Tahibacter amnicola: one gene and its partner. The protein of the gene in region 1 interacts with the protein of each later gene in a pairwise test. Links are inferred from orthologs where the notes say so. Each region holds a gene or a part of one and is shown on either strand. Other genes may lie near its edges. The genes, in order: bioH and acpP.

What was found.
Region 2: the proteins of bioH (region 1) and acpP interact in binary tests that used the Escherichia coli proteins (3 or more experiments, as listed by UniProt). The link is inferred for Tahibacter amnicola from one-to-one orthologs.

Annotation. Positions count from the first base shown.
Region 1 is NZ_CP104694.1:126,706-137,291, forward strand. The notes cover bases 674-3,458. They hold bioH (pimeloyl-ACP methyl ester esterase BioH), read left to right. Parts: upstream 674-1,564; coding sequence 1,565-2,353; downstream 2,354-3,458. Other genes in these bases: bioF (8-amino-7-oxononanoate synthase), read left to right, coding at 674-1,542; bioC (malonyl-ACP O-methyltransferase BioC), read left to right, coding at 2,350-3,228; N4264_RS00515 (vWA domain-containing protein), read right to left, coding at 3,237-3,458. In the rest of the region: biotin synthase BioB, read left to right, coding at 1-335; more of bioF, read left to right, coding at 364-673; more of N4264_RS00515, read right to left, coding at 3,459-4,421; N4264_RS00520 (YbaY family lipoprotein), read left to right, coding at 4,598-5,440; N4264_RS00525 (hypothetical protein), read left to right, coding at 5,627-6,679; N4264_RS00530 (AAA family ATPase), read right to left, coding at 6,701-7,543; N4264_RS00535 (hypothetical protein), read right to left, coding at 7,662-8,879; N4264_RS00540 (Tex family protein), read right to left, coding at 8,883-10,586. UniProt on the Escherichia coli protein: The physiological role of BioH is to remove the methyl group introduced by BioC when the pimeloyl moiety is complete. It allows to synthesize pimeloyl-ACP via the fatty acid synthetic pathway through the hydrolysis of the ester bonds of pimeloyl-ACP esters.
Region 2 is NZ_CP104694.1:1,989,800-2,000,322, forward strand. Bases 4,871-7,592 are described here. They hold acpP (acyl carrier protein), read left to right. Parts: upstream 4,871-5,972; coding sequence 5,973-6,212; downstream 6,213-7,592. Other genes in these bases: fabD (ACP S-malonyltransferase), read left to right, coding at 4,871-4,878; fabG (3-oxoacyl-ACP reductase FabG), read left to right, coding at 4,955-5,698; fabF (beta-ketoacyl-ACP synthase II), read left to right, coding at 6,451-7,592. In the rest of the region: N4264_RS08405 (ArnT family glycosyltransferase), read left to right, coding at 1-796; N4264_RS08410 (Maf family protein), read right to left, coding at 788-1,375; N4264_RS08415 (hypothetical protein), read right to left, coding at 1,372-1,797; N4264_RS08420 (YceD family protein), read left to right, coding at 1,946-2,455; rpmF (50S ribosomal protein L32), read left to right, coding at 2,545-2,739; N4264_RS08430 (beta-ketoacyl-ACP synthase III), read left to right, coding at 2,934-3,905; more of fabD, read left to right, coding at 3,928-4,870; more of fabF, read left to right, coding at 7,593-7,689; N4264_RS08455 (aminodeoxychorismate synthase component I), read left to right, coding at 7,800-9,173; pabC (aminodeoxychorismate lyase), read left to right, coding at 9,170-9,988; endolytic transglycosylase MltG, read left to right, coding at 9,985-10,523. UniProt on the Escherichia coli protein: Carrier of the growing fatty acid chain in fatty acid biosynthesis.

The DNA of each region.
Region 1 (10,586 bases):
CCGGCACCGCCCTGCTCGATCCGTTCGAATTCGTGCGCACGGTGGCGGTGGCGCGGCTGCTGATGCCGGCGTCCGTGGTGCGCCTGTCGGCGGGCCGCGCGGAGATGAACGATGAGCTGCAGTCGCTGTGCTTCCTGGCCGGCGCCAACTCGATCTTCTACGGCGAGAAGCTCCTGACCACGGGCAATCCGGATGTGGAGCACGACCAGGCCTTGTTCCGTCGCCTGGGCATCCATCCGATGGAAGTCGTGCTGGAACCGGGCACCGTGCACGCGGATATCTGCGAGCCGGCGGCCGACGGCGAGCGCGGCTGCGGCCGCGCCGCCGCGGCCTGATCCACCGTACGTACCCGACACAGCAGCGATGCGCCGCCCCCACCCGATCGAACGCCTGGCCCGCGTCCAGGCCGAGCGGGCGGCGGCCGGGACGCTGCGGCGCGTGCGCGCGGTGCAGGCCGCCGAAGGGGCCTGGCTGCAGATCGACGGGCGACGCCTCCTGGGTTTTGCCAGCAACGACTATCTGGGCCTGGCGCAGCATCCGCGCCTACGCGAGGCGCTGTGGCGGGCGGCATCGCGCTGGGGCGTGGGCGCGACGGCGGCACACCTGCTCGGTGGCCATCGCGGCGAGCACGAGGCGCTGGAGCAGGACCTGGCCCGCTGGACCGGACGCGACCGTGCCCTGCTGTTCTCCACCGGCTATATGGCCAACATCGGTGTGCTAGCGGCGCTCCTGGACGAAGGCGACAGTGCGGTCCAGGACAAGCTCAATCACGCCAGCCTGATCGACGGAGCCCGCCTGGCGGGAGCCTGTCTGCGGCGCTACGTGCATGGCGATGTGGACAGTGCCCGGCGCCAGCTGGCGGCCGATCCATCGAAAGCAGCCGTGTTGTCCACCGACGGCGTGTTCAGCATGGATGGCGACATTGCCCCGCTCGGCGCGCTGGCCCGACTGTGCCGCGAGGAGGGTGCGGTGCTGCACGTGGATGACGCCCACGGCCTGGGCGTGGTCGGGCCGGAAGGCGCCGGCTGTGTCGCACAGGCCGGGCTGTCAGCCGGGGACGTGCCGGTATTGATGGGCACGCTGGGCAAGGCGCTCGGGGTTGCCGGTGCCTTTGTCGCGGGCGATGCCACGATGATCGACGGCCTGGTGCAGCGGGCGCGCAGCTATGTGTATACGACCGCCATGCCGCCGGCGCTGGCCGCCGCGGCGCGCGTGGCTGTGGAGATCGCCCGGTTCGAATCCTGGCGGCGCGAGCGGCTGGCCCACCTGGTGGCGCATTTCCGCCACGGCGCCGCGGCGCGCGGCCTGGAATTGGTGCCATCCACCACACCGATCCAGCCGGTACTGGCCGGTTCGGCGGAAACCGCTGTCGCGCTGTCCCGGGGTTTGCTGGAGCTGGGCTTCTATGTGCCGGCAATCCGACCACCGACGGTACCGTCGGGCAAGTCGCGCCTGCGCGTGACGTTTTCGGTGCACCACGGCGAAGCGGACGTCGAAGCGCTGCTCGACGCTATCAGCCACGTGCGGCAGAGGCTTTCCTGAAGATTCCAGGCGGTGCGTTCCCGTGCTGCCGCCATCGACCGACATCATGCATATCGAAACCCTGGGCCACGGCCCTGATCTTGTCCTGATCCATGGCTGGGCGATGCACAGCGGCATTTTCGCCCCCCTGACCGAACGGTTGTCGGCCGCGTTCCGGCTCCATCTCGTGGACCTGCCCGGCCATGGCCGCAGCGCCGATCGCGAGGCAAGCCTGGACCCGACGGCGTTCGCGCGGGAGGTGGCCGCCGCTGTGCCACCGGCCCTGTGGATCGGCTGGTCCCTGGGTGGCCTGGTCTGCCTGGAAGCGGCGCGCCTGATGCCTGGCACCGTCCGGGGTGTCTGCCTGATCGCCGCCAGTCCGCGCTTTGTCGTTGCCGATGACTGGCCCCATGCGGTGTCCGCCGATGTCTTCCGCCAGTTCGCCGAAGGCCTGCGCAAGGACTACCACCGCACCATCGACCGATTCCTGGCCCTGGAAGCGCACGGCTCGGACCACGCCCAGTCGGAGCTGCGCGAGCTGAAGGCGCACGTGTTCGACCGCGGCGAACCGGCGCTGCAGGTACTGTGCGAGGGCCTGGGCGTGCTGGAGCAGACGGATCTTCGCGGCGACCTGCCGGACCTTCGCGTCCCGAGCCTGTGGATTGCCGGGCGCCGCGACCGCCTGATTCCCGCCGCGGCAATGCGCTGGTCCGCGCAGACCAGCCCGCAGGGACGCTACCTGGAAACCGCCGCCGGCCACGCGCCCTTCATCGCCCACGGCGACGAGGTGGCTGCCGCCATCCGGTCCTTTCATGCGGAGATCAGCGCATGACGCCTCCCTTCGATATCCGCCATGTGCGCCAGGCCTTCGGCCGCGCGGCAGCGAGCTACGCCAGCCATGCCGTGCTGCAGAAAGTGGTGGAAGACCGCCTGCTGGAACGCCTGGAATACCTGCAGACCGCGCCGCTGCGCGTGATCGACCTGGGCTGCGGACCGGGCCGTGCTTCCGGCCTGCTGCGCAAACGCTGGAAACAGGCCCAGGTGATCGGCATGGATCTGGCCCTGCCGATGCTGCGCCAGGCCAGGCGCCAGGGCAGCTGGTTGCGGCCACTGCCGCGGATCTGCGCCGATGCGCGCGCCCTGCCCCTGGCCGATGCCAGCGTCGATGTGCTGTTCTCGAACCTGTGCATCCAGTGGATCGACGACCTGCCGGCCCTGTTCGATGAGTTCCGGCGTGTGTTGCGCCCCAAGGGAATGCTCGCGCTGTCGACTTTCGGCCCGATGACGCTGCACGAATTGCGCGCAGCCTGGGCGGAAGTGGATCGGGCGCCACACGTGAGCCGGTTTGCGGATATCCAGCGCGTCGGCGATGCGCTGCTGGCTGCCGGGTTTCGTGATCCGGTGCTCGACGGCGAGGATTTCACCCTCACCTACCCGGACACCATGGGACTGATGCGCGACCTCAAGGCGATCGGCGCGACCAACGCCGACAGCGGCCGCAGCCGTACCCTCACCGGCAAATCGCGCCTGGCCGCCGTCGCGGCCGCCTACGAGCCCTTCCGGCGCGACGGCGTGCTGCCGGCCACCTACGAGGTGATCTATGCGCATGCCTGGGGCCCGGAAGCCGGGCAACCACGCCGCAGCCGCGGCGTGGATATCGCCACCTTCCCGGTCGACCAGCTCAAGATTCGCCGGCGCGAAACCTGACGCGGCCGCTAGCGGCCGCGTAGCGCGTCGACGGCCTTGTTGAGGCCCGCGAGGGTGAGCGGAAACATGCGGCCGTCCATCAGTTCGCGCGTGATGCCGATCGACGGTGTCCAGTTCCAGCGCGATTCGTCCACCGGATTGAGCCAGATGGCACGCCGGTAGACGTCGGTCAGACGCTTGAGCCACACCGCGCCGGCTTCCTCGTTCATGTGCTCGATGCTGCCGCCGGGCTCGGTGATTTCGTAGGGACTCATGCTGGCATCGCCGACGATCACCAGCTTGTAGTCGGCCGGATAGGTATGCAGCAGGTCGAGCGTGCGCTGGTGCACGTCCCAGCGCCGCGCGTTGTCGCGCCAGACCCGCTCGTACACGAAATTGTGGAAGTAGTAGTGCTGCAGGTGCTTGAACTCCGCACGTGCAGCGGAGAAGACCTCCTCGCAGATCCGCACGTGATCGTCCATCGAGCCGCCGATATCCAGGAGCAGCAGCACCTTGACCGCGTTGTGCCGTTCCGGGCGCAGCTTCAGGTCGAGCCATCCGGCATTGCGCGCCGTGGCGCGGATGGTGCCGTCCAGGTCCAGCTCGTTCTCGGCGCCCGTGCGCGCCAGCCGGCGCAGGGCGCGCAGGGCCAGCTTGATGTCGCGTGTGCCGAGCTCGCGCGTGTCATCAAGGTTGCGGAACTCGCGCTTGTCCCAGACCTTCACCGCGCGGCGCTGGCCCGACCGGCCCCCGATGCGGACGCCCTCCGGGTTGTATCCGGAATTGCCGAACGGCGAGGTGCCGCCGGTTCCGATCCAGCGCGATCCGCCGCGATGCACGCCATCCTGTTCCGCCAGGCGCTGCTGCAATTGCTCCATCAGCCGTTGCAGGCCGCCCAGGGCCTCGACCTGGGCCTTTTCCTCGTCGGTGAAGACGCGGTCGAACTCGCGCCGCAACCATTCCTCGGGAATACGACCGTAGAGTTCGACCGCCGCGGCATCCACCCCGGCGAAGAAGCCGCCGAAGGCCCGGTCGAAGCGGTCGAACTGGGTTTCATCCTTGACCAGGCAAAGGCGGGCCAGGTGGTAGAACTCGTCCAGCGATAACCGGGCAAAACCGGCCTGGAGCGCCCCCAGCAAGGCAAGCAACTCATTGAGGCTGGGTTTGAGCCCCTGGCTGCGCAGCCAGAGAAAAATCGGATCAACATACGTCAAGTCCTGTCCATTCGCGCAGGCATCGGCCCAGAGCACGCGCCGGGCCGCGGGTTGATGGCATTATTCGACTTTCGATGCCAGGACAGCGTCGGCAAAAATCGCTAGGCTGTCGGGCCCTCTCAGTCGGCCGCGCTCGCTGCGCCCGGCCAGAATTCTACGTTTGCGGAGATCCACCCGTGCACAAGCTTGCCCTTCCGTTGCTCATTGCCAGTGTCGGCCTGGTTGCCTGCGGTCCGTCGACCGATGCCAACAAGCCCGCGGCCCAGGCCAGCCAGGCGGCGATCGCCTCCGCGGTGACGGGCCAGGTGGCGCTCAAGGTCCCTGCCCAGCTGTCGCCCGCCGCCACGCTGACCCTGGAACTGTTCAACGTCTCGGCCAAGCCCAAGGTGCAGGTCGCCTCCTCGACGACGAATGTGGCCGCGATGCCGATGCCGTTCAAGCTGGACGTCGAGCCGGGCAAGATCGACCCGAACTCGTTCTACATACTGATCGCCCGCGTCAAGGACGGCGAACGCAGCTACCTGGCCCCGCGCGAATACCCGGTCCTGACCAAGGGCTCGCCGGCCAAGGTGGAAATCCAGCTCGCGCCCGAACCGACGGCGTCGGAAAAGCTGGAATCCGAATACGGCATGCTCGAACGCGCCATCGGCGGCATGAAGGTCGCCAAGGGCGCCAGCGAAGACGAAACCAGCACCACCGCGTGGGATGGCTTCTTCGACAAGAACGGCCTGCGCTACATCCGCGAGATCACCGATTACGGCGACAAGGGCCGCGTCAATATCTACTTTGCCTACCACGAGAACGGCAAGCCGATGGCCGTGGTGCAGGAACGCGTCGCCGCGATGGCCGAAAAACCCAATTCGGTGACCCGCCTGGGTTGGGACGCCCAGGGCCTGTTCGTGCTGCATACCAAGAAGGAAGGCGGCGCCGTCACCGACGTGAGCGAAGCCGACGCCAAGCCGCTGCATGACCGCGCCGTTGCGCGCTTCGATACGGTTTCGAAGAAAAAGCCGAACTGATCCCGCCTCGCGCCACTGGACGGCCCACGAGCCGTCCAGTTCGTGTCAGCTCCTGCTTCATCGGCGATGATCATCGCCGCCACGGTTTCACGTAGGGCAGGACGGCGCCGTAACCGGGAAGGCAACGACGAACGTTGAAGTCGACGCCTCCCGCCGGTGACGTACCTCTCGCCTGGAGCCTGACGCATGCTTTTCATTCCCGGAACCTTCTCCGCCCGCCGCATCACAGCCCTTCTTGTCGGCTTGGTCGGGACGACTGCCGCGCATGCCGCCGCCTATGTCGGGCCCGACGGCGGCAGCTGGAATGTGGCGTCCAACTGGTCACCACAGATCGTTCCCGACTCAGCAACAGCTGACGTTTCACTTTCCTGCAGCGGCGGCCAGGGCTTCCACATCGATCTTGGTGGAACGGTTACAGTAAACCGAATTGTCGATAGCTGCGCTGGCGCTGGCGAGGCGTGGAATTTGGAGAATGGAACCGTACGGTTTGCTGGAACGGCACCCTACTTTGAATCCGCCGGCCATCATCCGACGACTGCCCCGGCATTACCCGCCGTGATCCTCGATGCCTCCACGCATTTCCATATCGTGGAGGCTAGCAATAGCCACGTCGTGGTCGGCGGAGGAATCAGCGGCAGCGGCTCACTTACCAAGACGGGACCCGGTGCCCTGGGCATGGTTGGAACGCAGTCGCTGACGGGCGCTATTACTGTCCGCGATGGCATGGTTTGGCTACCCGCGGGCTCTACAATTCCTAACGCCACAACAACGCTGGAAAGTACCGGACTACCAGCGGTGCCATATTTGATGGGCGGCGGGCACTTCGGCAATGCCGTACTTGCTCGATACGCCGTACTGCGTCCTGGCGATTCGCCATTCGAGCTGCAATGGGTACCCGGGACGATGACCTTCAGTAGTCTGGCGGTCAACAGCGAAGCATATGTTCACTTCGATTTGACGGAACAAGGCGAGAGGGATCTGGTCGCGGTACAAGGCGAGCTGCAGCGTGGGCAGGACGGCATTCTCCATTTTGTCTTTAAGACTGGCTTCCACGTCATCGGCAGCAGCTTTACGCTCATGACGTTCTCGCAGCAAACGGGATTTGACCTTTCGCATTTCCGATTCACGGTCACCGGGCACACGGGAGGTTTCGGCGGACATTTTGTCCTCACACCGACATCCTTGCAGTTTGTCATCGACAACCTGCCCGTGACGCTCCAATCGTTCCAGGTCGATTAAACGTTCGGCCGGCGCGGTGTCTCAGCCGCCGCGCCGCGCCAGAAACGCAATCTTCTCAAACAGCTGCACGTCCGCTTCGTTCTTGAGCAGCGCGCCGTAGAGCGGCGGAATCGATTTACGCTGGTTACGCTCGCGCAGCGTTTCGACGCCGATATCCTCAGCCAGCAGCAGCTTCAGCCAGTCGAGCAGTTCCGAGGTACTGGGCTTCTTCTTGAGACCCGGCGCTTCGCGCAAGGCGAAGAATGCCGTCAGTGCCTCGTGCACGAGTTCCTTCTTGATGCCCGGGTAATGCACGTCAACGATCGCGCTGAGCGTTTCGGCATCGGGAAAGCGGATGTAGTGGAAGAAGCAGCGGCGCAGGAAGGCGTCCGGCAGTTCCTTTTCATTGTTGGAGGTGATGATCACGATCGGCCGGTGCAGGGCCGTGATGGTCTGGCGCGTTTCGTAGACGTGGAAATCCATGCGATCGAGTTCGCGCAGCAGATCGTTCGGAAATTCAATATCGGCCTTGTCGATCTCGTCGATCAGCACGACCGCGCGCTGATCGCTCACAAAGGCCTGCCACAGCTTGCCTGGCACCACGTAGTTGGCGATCTCCGACGCACGCGCCTCGCCCAGCTGCGAATCGCGCAGCCGCGCTACGGCGTCGTACTCATAGAGGCCGTGCTGGGCCTTTGTGGTCGATTTGATGTGCCATTCGAACAGTGGCGCGCCGAGTGAGCGGGCCACCTCTTCGGCGAGCAAGGTCTTGCCGGTGCCCGGCTCGCCCTTGATCAGGAGGGGTCGCTGCAGGGTGATTGCGGCGTTGACGGCGAGCTTGAGCTCATCCGTGGCCACGTAACGATCGGTGCCTTCAAAACGCATGGGAGTGCCGTGGAGGATCGGACGGCAGAGGATAGCCCGCGTCGCCGGCGGCTCCAACGGCCGCACGCGCCGGACCCGAGGTGACGCGCGCCAGCCGATGGACCGGCCGCATTCACGCTCAGTCCGCCGGTGCCTCGCTCAGTTGCGCGGCACGCAGCTGTGGCTGGCCATCGGTCACCGTTGTCCAGACGAGGAAGGCGCCATCTCCGTGGGGCGCCAGGCGCGGAACGCCCGTTCCGCGGCCACGGGGCAAGGTCGCGATCTGGGTGGTATCCACTGTCGACAAATCGCTGGTGTAACGGGCTGCCATGAGGAAGGCGCCCTCGTCCGTTTCTTCCAGCCAGCTCACCCAGACGGCGTCCTTCACCAGGGCCAGGTCCACCCGCCCGCTGACTGACCGCCGCGCGGGCAAAGTCACCGGCGCGGCGAAGGAGGCGCCGCCGTCCGTAGAACGCGCCAGGCGCAACGTAGGCTGGTCGCCTGGCGCCGTGTACCAGGCGACGTAGACATCATCGCCCCGGGCGGCGACGGCCGGGCCATTTACCGGACATCCCGGCATCGTCCAGTTATCGGCATGGACGGGCCGCGGCGTACTCCAGCGGCTGCCGTCCCAGCGCACCACGGCAATGTCGCGAATTTCCTTCTCGCTCCGGTCGCGGAATACGACGACCGGCCCCTGGCGGGCCAGCGCCACGTCGGTCTGGCAGCAGTCGCACACACGGGCGTCGATCAGCGATTCACCCGCTGCCTGCATCGCACTGGAGAAGACCGCCGTCCGCAGCCCGGTGGCGCCTTCGCCGCCGTGGTCATGGGCGTCCTCGGACGGCGCGTCGCGGCCATCGAGCCAGACCAGGGCGAACCGGTGTGCGTCCATTGGCCAGAGCGAAACGAAACCGTGTTCGGCGGGGCTGCTGTCGGCGTGCGCCGATACGGCGTCGGACCAGGTCCTGCCGCCATCGGCCGAGCGCGTCAGGCGGACGCCGTAGGCATAGGTGCCCGGCGCCGTCTTCTCCAGCCACCAGGCCACCAGGGCGCCGTCGGGCATGACGCGCAGGCCAGGCACATCGGCCCAGTTCACGAACCACCGCGTGCCCTGGGCGACGGTGGCCGACACGGTGAAGCCCTTGCCGTCCCAGCGGCTGAAGCGCAGTTGGTGACCTTTCGCGGCCGTCGCGATCCAGCTCAGGTAGATGTCGCCCTTGGCGTCCGTATCGAGGCCGGGCTGCGCCGCGTGACCCTGCATGGGCAGGGGCACGGGCGTTGAGCGGATGGCGGCACCGGCTGGCGCCACCGCCAGCCCGAGGGCCACGATGACTGCAATGCCGGGCCGCAGCATCGGTCAGTTTCGCTTGGCGCGCGCGAACGCGTCGGCGAAGGCGTTGTTGGTCGGCGCCGGCGCACTGCCGGGCCGCGCACCGCCGGGACGCGACGCGCCGTCACGACGCGGCCCGCGGTCATCCTTGCGGGCTGCCGCGGCACCCGGCGCGCTGGTGCGGGTATCGCCGAGCGGGTCGTCCAGGCGCATGGTCAGGGCGATGCGCTTGCGCGGGATATCGACCTCCAGCACCTTCACCTTGACCACATCGCCCGCCTTCACCACCTCGCGCGGGTCTTTCACGAACTTGGTCGACAGCGCGGACACATGCACGAGGCCGTCCTGGTGCACGCCGATATCGACGAAGGCACCGAACGCCGCGACGTTGGACACGCGGCCTTCCAGCACCATGCCGGGCTTGAGGTCCTTGAGATCTTCCACGCCCTCGGCGAAAGCCGCGGTGACGAACTCCGGGCGCGGGTCGCGGCCGGGTTTTTCCAGTTCACGCAGGATGTCGCGCACGGTCGGCAGGCCGAAGGTGTCGTCGGTGAACTGCTCGGCCCGCAGCGTCTTGAGGAAGCTGGTGTCGCCGATGATCTGGCGCACCTCGCGGCCACAGGCCTTGATGATGCGCTCGACCACCGGGTAGGCCTCCGGATGGACAGACGAGGCGTCGAGCGGATTGTCACCGGCCGGAATACGCAGGAAGCCGGCGCACTGTTCGAACGCCTTGTCGCCCAGCCGCGGTACTTTCTTGAGTGCGTCGCGCGTCTTGAACGGGCCGTTGGCATCGCGGAATTTCACGACGTTCTCCGCCACCGAGGCGGACAGGCCGGCGACGCGGGCCAGCAGTGGCGCGGACGCCGTGTTGACGTCGACGCCCACCGCGTTCACGCAGTCTTCCACGCGGGCATCCAGCGCGCGCGCCAGCTTCACCTGGTTCACGTCGTGCTGGTACTGGCCCACACCAATGGCTTTGGGTTCGATCTTCACCAGTTCGGCCAGTGGATCCTGCAGACGGCGCGCAATCGACACCGCGCCGCGCAGGCTCACGTCGAGTTCCGGGAATTCCCTGGCGGCCATTTCCGAGGCGGAATACACCGAGGCGCCGGCCTCGCTGACCACGACCTTCGCGAGCTTGATATCCGGATGCTTCTTGAGCATGTCGCCGACGAGCTTGTCGGTTTCACGCGAGGCCGTGCCATTGCCGATGGCGATCAGGTTCACGCCCAGCTGCTTGCACATGGCCGCGAGCTGCGCGATGGACTGGTCCCACTGGTTCTTCGGTTCGTGCGGGTAAACGGTGTGGGTCGTCAGAAGCTTGCCGGTGCCATCGACCACCGCCACCTTGACGCCGGTACGGATGCCCGGATCAAGCCCCATGACGACTTTCGGGCCCGCAGGGGCCGCCAGCAACAGGTCCTTCAGGTTGTCGCCAAAGACGCGGATCGCCTCGTCCTCGGCGCCTTCACGGCTCTTGCCGAAGAGGTCCAGCGCCAGGTGCAGGTGCAGCTTCACGCGCCAGGTCTGGCGGCAGGTTTCCAGCAACCAGGTATCCGCCGCACGGCCGCGCTGGGCGATACCGAAGTGCGCGGCAACGCGGCCTTCGGCCTCGGCGTGGCCCTGGTCGGGCTCGATGGTCGGCTCCAGTTCCAGGTCCAGAATACCCTCGTTGCGCGCCCGGAACAGGGCAAGCAGGCGATGCGAAGGAATCGACTTGATCGCTTC
Region 2 (10,523 bases), 1.9 Mb from region 1 along the record:
GACCATTGCCTCGACCCCCCTGCTTTACGGCGTGATGCTGCTGGCGCTATGGCGGGGATGGCGCCAGCGCGACGCCGATCCGCGCGTGGCGGTGCTGGCCTGCAGCGGCGTGGGGATCGCGCTGGGCTACCTGTTGTTTGGCCTGTTTGCGGACGATGTGCGCTTCCGCGTGCACTGGCCGCTGCCCGCGTACGTGGCCGCTGTACTCCTGGTCCCGCTGCTGCTGGATCTTTCCCGCCGCCACGCGCAACGCTGGGTGTACGGACTGGGCGTAATCGGAACGGGTCTGGCGACGGCCTACCTGGCGATGGCGGCCCATCCCGCATCGATCCAGACGCTGGCCGAGTTCAAGCTGTATCCGCAGAACTTCGTCGGTTGGCGCGAGGCGGGTGCCGAGACCCGCCACCTGCTGCGCGCCGATCCGTCCGCGCTGCTGGTCGCCGACAACTTTTTGCTGGCCGCCGAACTGGATTTCCAGCTCGCTGGTCCAGCTGTGTATTCGCTGGACCACATCCGCAACGTCAAGCACGGGCGCGCCGGGCAGCTACGCATCTGGCAGCGGGACGAGGCAGGCCTTGCTGCCCGGAGCGGTAGTCCGGTGCTGCTGGTGGTGGAAGAGACGTCCAAGCAGGAAGGCCAGGCCCAGTGGCTGCAGAACCTGTGCCGGCACGTGGCCGACCTGACCTTCGTGCAGCGGCTGCGACTGTATGGCGGCCGGAAAATCTTCAGCTGGTACCGCGGCCGGGTGCCGGGACCGCAGGCGCCGGCACAGTGCGCGGCGGACAATTCAGGGTAAGGTGAGGCCGCTTGCGCGCAGCAGGCGGCACAGGGCGATGAGGGGTAGTCCGATGAGGGCGGTCGGATCCTCGTTCTGGATGCGCTCGAACAGGGTGATGCCCAGCCCTTCGCACTTGAAGCTGCCGGCGCAGTCGAGCGGTTGTTCGGCCGCCACATAGCGGTCGATCTCCTGACCCGCCAGGTCGCGGAACCGGACGACAGTGGTGTCGAGGGCCTCGCGCGGCGCGCCCGCTGCGTCGACCACGCAGAGCGCCGTATGAAAGGAGACCGATCGCCCGCTGCAGGCGGACAGCTGGGCCCGGGCGCGCTCCACGCTGCCAGGCTTGCCCAGGACGATCTGATCCAGTGCGGCCACCTGGTCGGAGCCGATCACGATGGCGCCGGGGCATCGCGCCGCGACCGCCAGTGCCTTGGCGCGTGCCAGCCGCACCGCGAGCCCGGCCGGCGCCTCCCCGTCCCGGCGGGATTCATCGACGTCCGGGCCGACCTGCCGGAACGCCGGAAGGATGCGGCGCAGCAGCTCCGCGCGGTAGCGCGAGGTCGAGCCCAGGACGACATCCACCGCCACGGCGCTCATCGACCCTGGGCCTCGCGCAGGGCATGGGTGATCTCGGCGAGGCGATCCAGCTGCTGGCCCATGGAGGCCCGCGACTGTTCGAGCGCGGCGACGGCTATGTCCAGTTCGGGCTGGCTGGCATCAACGGCGTGCTGCTTGATCCACAGGCGGTGTTGCAGCAGATCGCGCAGGGCGGCCTGGACCTTGTCGTCGGCGGTCAGGGCTTCGTCCGCGTCGGTGATCATCTCTTCGGGCAGGTCGACGAGCATGCCGCGCAGGGTCTGCATGCGCTCGCGGCAGGTCAGGAGCTGTTCTTCCAGGGCGTCGGCGCCATCGAGCAGGGCGCGGATGGCCGCCTCGCGCCGGCGCCAGCGGCGCTCGCGCAGGACAACGAAAACGACAAGCGGTACAACGAAAATCGCGATCGCAAAGAGATAGGTCATACGGACGTCCGGCGGTCGCGCCGCAGTCTGCCGCAAGCGGCTACGGGCGTAAACCGAGCCCTTCGGAGGGGTCCACATGGCCTAAGTGGCGGTCCCCAGACCGGTTTCGATTGACTTCTGGCCGGCAGGAACCTATTCTCGCGCGCCCATGTCCGCGCCTTTCCCCGACATTGTGGACGCCTGGCGCATGGTGAGCGCACGACGTTCATTCGACGGCACCCTGCCAATCGCCGGCCTGCCGCGTCTGGCCGAGGCGGTGGCGGCAAGCACAGGCTCGGTCGCCTATGAAGTGGAATTCGGTCGCGATGACCTGGAAACCGCCTTCCTGGCAATCCGGGTGCAGGCCCGACTGACGCTGACCTGTCAGCGTACACTGGAACCGTTTGAATGGCCTGTGACGATCGATACCCGGCTGGGATTGATCACGCGGGAAGAGGAAGAGGCAGGTTTGCCGCCGGGCTACGAGCCGCTGTTGCTCGAGTCGGCTGAAATCCGCCCTGCCGACGTCATCGAGGATGAACTGCTGTTGGCCTTGCCGCTGATCCCGGTGAAGCCGGGCGCGGATGAGGCGGCAGTGGCCTGGTCGAGTGGACCGGCCGAAGAAATGGATTCGGATCGGCCCAATCCCTTCGCGGTGCTGGGCCGGTTGAAGAAATAGCTCCGTCGTGGGCGCTCCGGGCGCAACGCCGGTCGACAGTTGCAGTGCGGCACGTGCCGCGAGACATTCGAGTTTTTTGGAGAAATCCCATGGCAGTGCAGAAATCCCGCAAGACCCCGTCGACCCGCGGCATGCGCCGTTCGCACGACGCGCTGACGGCCAAGCAGCTGGCGACCGACCCGACCACCGGCGAGATCCACGTCCGCCACCACGTGACCAAGGACGGCTACTACCGTGGCCGCAAGGTCATTGACACCAAGGGTTCGGTGCCGAGCGAAGATTGACCAGGCGGACCTTCCGGTCCGACTTGCCTTGAATTCCGGCGCGAAAGCGCCGGATTTCGTTTGCAGAGACCGTGAGCGCGCGTTCGGCACCCGGGACGGGGTTGCCCGACCGGCACTTCTGACTGCGCGCTTGCGTTGATTGTCCGTGTCGCGGTCGGGCATCCGTGGCCGGCTTCCGGCAAGGGGAAAGTGTTCTGATCTATTCACGCATCGCGGGCACCGGCAGCTACCTGCCCGAAAAAGTGCTCACAAACGCGGATCTCGAATCGCTCGTCGATACCACGGACGAGTGGATCCATTCGCGCACCGGCATCCGCCAGCGTCATGTGGCGGCGGAGGGGCAGACCACCTCCGATCTCGCCGAGCGCGCTGCCCGGGCAGCACTCGAATCGGCCGGCGTCGCGGTCAAGGATCTCGACCTCATCGTCGTCGGCACGACCACGCCCGACCTCATCTTCCCGTCCACCGCCTGCCTGCTCCAGCATCGCCTGGGTGCCAACGGCTGCGCGGCTTTTGACGTCAATGCGGCGTGCTCGGGCTTTATCTACGCCCTGAGCGTGGCCGACAAATTCATCCGCTCCGGCAACGCGCGCAAGGCGCTGGTGGTCGGTGCGGAAACGCTGACCCGCATGCTCGACTGGTCCGACCGCAGCACCTGCGTGCTGTTCGGCGATGGCGCCGGCGCGGTCGTGCTCACGGCCGATACGGAAGCCGGTGTCATCTCCACGCACCTGCACGCCGACGGCGGTTACAAGGAACTGCTGTGGAATCCGGTCGGTGTCTCCTCGGGCTTCCGCCCGGAGGAAAAGAACGCCGGCGTGCGCGTGCTGATGACCGGCAACGAAGTGTTCAAGGTCGCGGTGAAGACCCTGGACGCCGTGGTCGAGGAGACGCTTGCCAAGAACGATCTGGACAAGTCCGCCATCGACTGGCTGATCCCGCACCAGGCCAATCTGCGCATCATCCAGGCCACCGCCAAGCGGCTGGAGATGCCGATGGACCGGGTCATCGTGACCGTGGACCGCCACGGCAACACCTCGGCCGGATCGGTGCCGCTGGCGCTGGATTTCGCGGTGCGCTCGGGCAAGGTCCAGCGCGGACAGCTGATGCTGATGGAAGCCTTCGGCGGCGGATTCACCTGGGGCTCGGCCCTGGTCCGCTACTGACCCCTGCTCCGAGGACTCCCCCATGACGGATTCGACCGTTCCCTCCCTGGCCTTCGTGTTCCCGGGCCAGGGCTCCCAGGCCGTGGGCATGTTGTCTGACCTGGCCGCCTCCGAACCCCTGGTCCGCCATACCTTCGAAGAAGCGTCCGCGGGCGTGGGCAAGGATCTCTGGGCGATTTCCCAGCAGGGTCCCGAGGGGGTGCTCAACAGCACCGAAACAACCCAGCCGGCGCTCCTGGCGGCTTCGGTCGCGGTCTGGCGCGTCTGGCGCGCCCGCGGCGGTGCGATGCCGGCGGCGATGGCGGGGCACAGCCTGGGCGAATACTCCGCCCTGGTGTGCGCCGGCGCCGTGGGGCTTGCGGAGGCGGCCGCCCTGGTCGCCGAGCGTGGGCGCCTCATGCAGCAGGCCGTTCCGCCGGGTGTCGGTGCCATGGCAGCGGTGATCGGCGGCGAAGATGCGCAGATCGCGCAGGCCTGCGCCGAGGTGGCGGAAGGCCAGGTTGTCTCGCCGGCCAATTTCAACTCGCCGGGCCAGCTGGTCATCGCCGGTAATGCCGAGGCGGTGGACCGCGCGATTGCCCGCCTCGGCGAGCTGGGCATCAAAAAGGTGGTCAAGCTGGCTGTCAGCGTGCCGTCCCATTGCGCATTGATGCGCGGGGCAGCCGACGCATTGGCCGAACGCATGGCCGCCCTCGCCTGGTCGCTGCCGTCGGTGCCGGTGATACAGAACGCCGATGCCAAGGCCTCTGAAACGCTCGATGACATCCGCGGGGCCCTACATCGCCAGCTGTTCCTGCCGGTGCGCTGGACGGAATGCGTCCAGGCGCTGGCGGCGCGCGGCGTCACGCGGGCCGTCGAGTGTGGTCCCGGCAAGGTGCTGACGGGGCTGATCAAGCGCATCGACAAATCCATCGAAGGCCGCGCCGTTGGCCAGCCGGCTGATCTGGAACAGGCCCTGGCCGACTGGCGCTGAAGCGCTGGCGGTTGTCACGAGGGCAGGGTAGGGAGCGACGCCCGTCGCTGTGCAATTCCACAACAGGAAGAATGCTATGAGTGGAGATCTTCAAGGCGAAATCGCGCTGGTGACCGGCGCCAGCCGCGGCATCGGCGCGGCCATTGCCCGGCGCCTGGCCGAACGCGGCGCCACCGTCATCGGTACGGCGACGAGCGAATCGGGCGCGGCGGCCATCGGCGAAGCACTGGCGCCGCTCGGTGGCGTCGGGCGCGTAGTGAATGTGACGGACGGCGCGGCGGTCGATGCGCTCATCGAGGGCGCCAGCAAGGAGTTCGGCCCGATCAGCATCCTGGTCAACAATGCCGGCATCACGCGCGACCAGCTCCTGATGCGCATGAAAGATGACGACTGGCAGGCCGTCCTCGATACCAACCTCAGCTCGGTGTACCGCACGTCCAAGGCCGTGATGCGCGGCATGATGAAGGCGCGCAAGGGCCGCATCATCAGCATCGCCTCGGTGATCGGCGTGACCGGCAATCCGGGCCAGGCCAACTACGCCGCAGCCAAGGCCGGCATCATTGCTTTCTCGAAGTCGCTGGCGCGCGAAATCGGCTCCCGCGGCATCACGGTCAACGTGGTTGCGCCCGGTTTCATCGACACCGACATGACCAAGTCGCTGCCGGAAGAGCAAAAAACCGCCATGCTCGGCCAGATCGCCCTGGGCCGCCTCGGCCAGCCGGACGATATCGCCCAGGCCGTGGCCTTCCTGGCGTCCCCGGCGGCCGCCTGGATCACCGGCGAGACGCTGCACGTGAACGGCGGCATGTACATGCCTTGAAAAACCGGCCCTGGAACCCAGGGGCCCGGAAAAACAAGGCGTTGACGATACGCGCCAGTCAAACGGGCGTATCTAGTTGCCTCGGTGCGATTCCTCTACAATCTCCCAGCTTTCGTGATGCCAAGGAAGCGTGCGGGCGACTCTCGCGAGAGTCCCCCACGGCCGATGTGCAACATCGGAGCGGCAATCCTGGACTCACACCAGACCAGGATCGGATGGGCAGGAAGCCACCTTTATTTCATTGAACAAATCCCGTTGGGAGGAAGTCGCACACATGAGCAGCATCGAAGAACGCGTCAAGAAGATCGTCGTCGAACAACTCGGCGTCAAGGAAGAAGACGTTACCCAGAACGCCTCGTTCGTCGACGATCTCGGCGCCGACTCGCTCGACACCGTAGAGCTGGTGATGGCTCTGGAAGAAGAGTTCGAGTGCGAGATCCCGGACGAGGAAGCCGAGAAGATCACGACGGTTCAGCAGGCTGTCGACTACATCAAGGCGCACGTCAAGGCCTGAGCCTGGCGTCAATCCTTCAGACGAGCTGCGCCGCATGGCGCAGCTTGCGTTTTGGAATTCCGCATTGCGCTGCCCGCAGGACCCGGCGCGTGGTGCGCGAACACAGGTACACCGGAACCGCGCCTCGTCTCCTGCCGCTCCGTCGCGTCGCCCAATACCGGCGAGTCGCGACGCGCTGCGGCCGTGAACGTGCCCAGGAGGGCAGGTGTCGGCTCTGCGCATTGGAACTCACAACCGTATGAGCAAGCGTCGCGTCGTCATTACCGGTCTTGGCATTCTCAGTCCCGTCGGCAACGACGTGGCCACGGCGTGGAACAACATCGTCGCCGGTGTCAGCGGTATCGGGCCCATCACGCATTTTGATGCCAGTGCCTATTCCACCCGCATCGCCGGTGAAGTCCGTGGCTTCGATCCCGCCAACTGGATCGCCGCAAAGGACGTCAAGAAAATGGATCCGTTCATCCACTACGGCGTCGCCGCCTCGCTGGATGCGCTGAAGGATTCGGGTCTGGAGATCACCGACGCCAATGCCGACCGGATCGGCGTGAGTGTCGGCGCCGGTATCGGCGGAATCACCACGATCGAAAAAACCAGCCAGACGCTGGCTCAGAGCGGCCCGCGCAAGATTTCGCCGTTCTTCGTGCCCTCGACGATCATCAACATGATTTCGGGCAACCTCTCCATCATCACCGGCGTGAAGGGACCCAATCTCGCCACGGTGACGGCCTGCACCACGGCCACGCACAACATCGGACTGGCCGCGCGCCTGATCGCCTACGGCGACGCCGACGTCATGGTCGCCGGCGGCGCGGAATATTCCACCACGGGCACGGCGATCGGCGGTTTCTGTTCGGCGCGTGCGCTGTCCCAGCGCAACGATGAACCCACCAAGGCCAGCCGCCCCTGGGACAAGGACCGCGACGGCTTTGTCCTCTCCGACGGCGCCGGCGTGCTGGTGCTGGAAGAATACGAACACGCCAGGGCCCGCGGCGCGCGCATCTACGCCGAACTCGCCGGCTTCGGCATGAGCGGCGACGCCTACCACATGACCTCGCCCAGCGAGAACGGCGAAGGTGCCGCGCGCTGCATGGTCAACGCCCTGCGCGATGCCGGTATCAACCCGGCCGATGTGGCCTACGTGAACGCCCATGGCACCTCCACCCAGGCCGGTGACCTCGCCGAGACGCAGGCGCTCAAGAGCTGCTTTGGCGACCACGCCTACAAGATGATGGTGTCGTCGACCAAGTCGATGACCGGTCATCTGCTGGGCGCCGCAGGCGGTGTCGAGGCGATCTTCTCGATCCTGGCGATCTATCACGGCATCATTCCGCCGACGATCAACCTCGATGAACCCGGGGAAGGTTGCGACCTCGACTTCGTGCCTGGTGCGGCCCGTAATGTGAAGGTCGATACCGTGCTGTCGAACTCCTTCGGTTTCGGCGGCACCAACGGAACACTGGCGTTCCGGCGCATCTGACAACAACCCGACAGCCCCCGGCGGAGATGCCGGGGGCCGGGCGGAAACACCGCATGGTCGAGACCGCCGCGCAACCAGTCACCGCTTCTTCGCGGATTCACGCCATGGCAATGGATACCGGGCTGACCGCCAATCCTGTCGTGCGGGTGCTTGACGGCACCCGCGATCTGCTCTCCCTCGCCGGATCTGACCAGGCCCGTTATCCCTGCCTGTTTGAAAGTGTGGCGTACGGTACGCACCAGTCGCGCTGGGACATCCTGCTGGCTTTTCCGCAGGACGCATTGAGCCAGCCGTTCGGCGGCCGCGTGACGGACGCCGAAGGCAACGATCACGGTACGGACTTCCTCGCGGCGCTCGATCGCCTGTGGCAATCGTTGCGCACATCGCCGGTGTCGGCCGAATTGCCGTTCCGCGGTGGCTGGGGCGTGTACCTGGCGTATGAGATGGCACAGCAGGTCGAGCCGGTGCTCCAGCTCCCGCCGGCACCGGAAGCTGTCATGCCGGTCGCCTGCGCAGTGCGCTGTCCGGCGGCAGTGCTGGTCGACCACCACGAGCGGCGTACCTACCTGGTGGCCGAGCCGGCATTTGCGGCCCTGCTCGATGCGCTGGAGCGAGACGTGGAGTGCGCCCTCCCGGTGGCGCAGGCGCCGGTGCACGCGCAGTCGATCGAGGAAGACGCGCCGCAGCGCTACACCGACGGCGTCGCGCGCGTGATTGACTATCTCATCGCCGGTGATGTGTTCCAGGTCAATCTGTCGCGCGAATGGCGCGCCTGGATTGATCCGACGGCGTCGACCGCCGGACTGTATGCGCAGCTGCGCCGCACGAATCCATCGCCCTTTGCGGGCCTGTTCCAGCAACCGGAGTGGGCCGTGCTGTCGTCATCGCCGGAGCGCCTGGTCGAGACGCGCGGTGATCGCGTGCAGACCCGCCCGATCGCCGGCACCCGGCCGCGTTTTCCCGGTGACGACGATGCAGCCCGCATCCGCGAACTGATCGGCCACCCGAAGGAGCGCGCCGAGCACATCATGCTGATCGACCTGGAGCGCAACGATCTGGGTCGCATCGCCCGCGCCGGCACGGTCGAAGTCAATGAGCTGATGACCGTGGAGACCTATTCCCACGTGCACCACATCGTGTCGAATGTGCGCGCGCGACTGGTCGATGGAACCACGCCAGGCGCGGTGATCCGCGCGGTGTTTCCGGGCGGCACGATCACCGGGTGCCCCAAGGTGCGCTGCATGCAGATCATCGCCGAGCTCGAGCAGCAGGGGCGCGGCGCCTACACCGGTTCGATGGGCTACCTCAATCGCGACGGCGACATGGACCTCAACATCCTGATCCGCACCATGACGCGTGTGGGCTCGACGGTGCGTTTCCGCGCCGGTGCCGGCATCGTGGTGGATTCAATTGCGGACAAGGAACTCGATGAGTCGCGCGCCAAGGCACGTGGCATGCTGCGCGCGCTGGGAGCGGATTCGTGACACTTCACGTCCGTGTCGACGGGGCTTCCGGCGAGCGGATCCATCCCATGGATCGCGGGCTGTTGTACGGCGACGGTCTGTTTGAAACCGTGCTCTTCCGGGATGGAACGGCGCCGCTGTGGCAACGCCATATGGCTCGGCTCGCATCCGGCTGCGTGCGACTGGGTCTGCCACTTCCGGATGCGCAGGCGCTGCGGTCGCGCTGCGAAGAGGCGGCCGGCACCTGGCCCTGCGCCGCGCTGAGAATCACCTGGACGCGGGGTCCCGGTGAGCGGGGCTATGCGGCGCCCGCATCACCGCAGCCCACCTGCGTCATTGCCGCCGGCGCGGCGCCGGTCGTTGCGTCCGCTGCGGTCGAGTGCGGTGTGAAAGTGCATCTGTGCCAGACGCGCCTCGCGCGACAGCCGTTGCTGGCTGGCATGAAGCATCTCAACCGTCTGGAGCAGGTGCTCGCCCGCGCGGAGTGGCAAGCCGCGGATATCGCCGAAGGCCTCGTCTGCGATGTCGACGGAAACCTGATTTCGGCGACAGCGGCAAATATTTTCGTCGCACTCGGTGGCACCCTTGTCACCCCGGCCGTCGATCACTGCGGCGTGGCGGGTGTCGTCCGGGAAGAACTGCTGTCGGCCCTGCCGGTGACAGTGCGGCCCCTCACTCTGGAAGACCTGATGCACGCCGAGGAATTGTTCCTGACCTCCAGTATTCGCGGGGCCCTGCCTGTCGCCGAGTGCGATGGTCGCCGCCATGTGCCTGGCACCTTCGTGCGGCGTGCACAGGCGCATCTGCAGCGTATCGGCGTGATGGTTGCCGTATGAGCCGTCGCCGCCGCCGTCGCCCGCTGGGCCTGCTGTTCCTGATCCTTCTGGTGGCCTCTGCCGTCGTCGGTGGACTGGCGTATCGCGACTGGGTGCAATTCTCGGACGCGCCGCTGACCCAGACGGATGCGCGTGTGCTGGATGTTCCCAATGGATCATCGTTTCTGGGCATCGTCCGTCTCGTCCGCCAGCAGGGACTGAGCGCCGCACCGGAACTCTACTGGCGCGCCCTGGCCCTGCAGATGCAGGTGACCAGCCAGCTGCACGCGGGTGAATACGCCGTGCCCGTCGGCACGACTCCGCGGACTTTGCTGGCCCGGATGGCCAAGGGTGACGTGATCCAGCATCATTTTACGATTGTGGAAGGGTGGACATTCCGTCATTTGCGCGAACAGCTCGCGGCACACCCGGATCTGGCGAAAACAGTGACGACGCTGTCCGATGCCGAACTGATGGCGAAGCTCGACATGGGCGGCGCCGCGGCAGAAGGCTGGTTCCTGCCGGAAACCTACACCTGGACACGCGGGGATTCCGA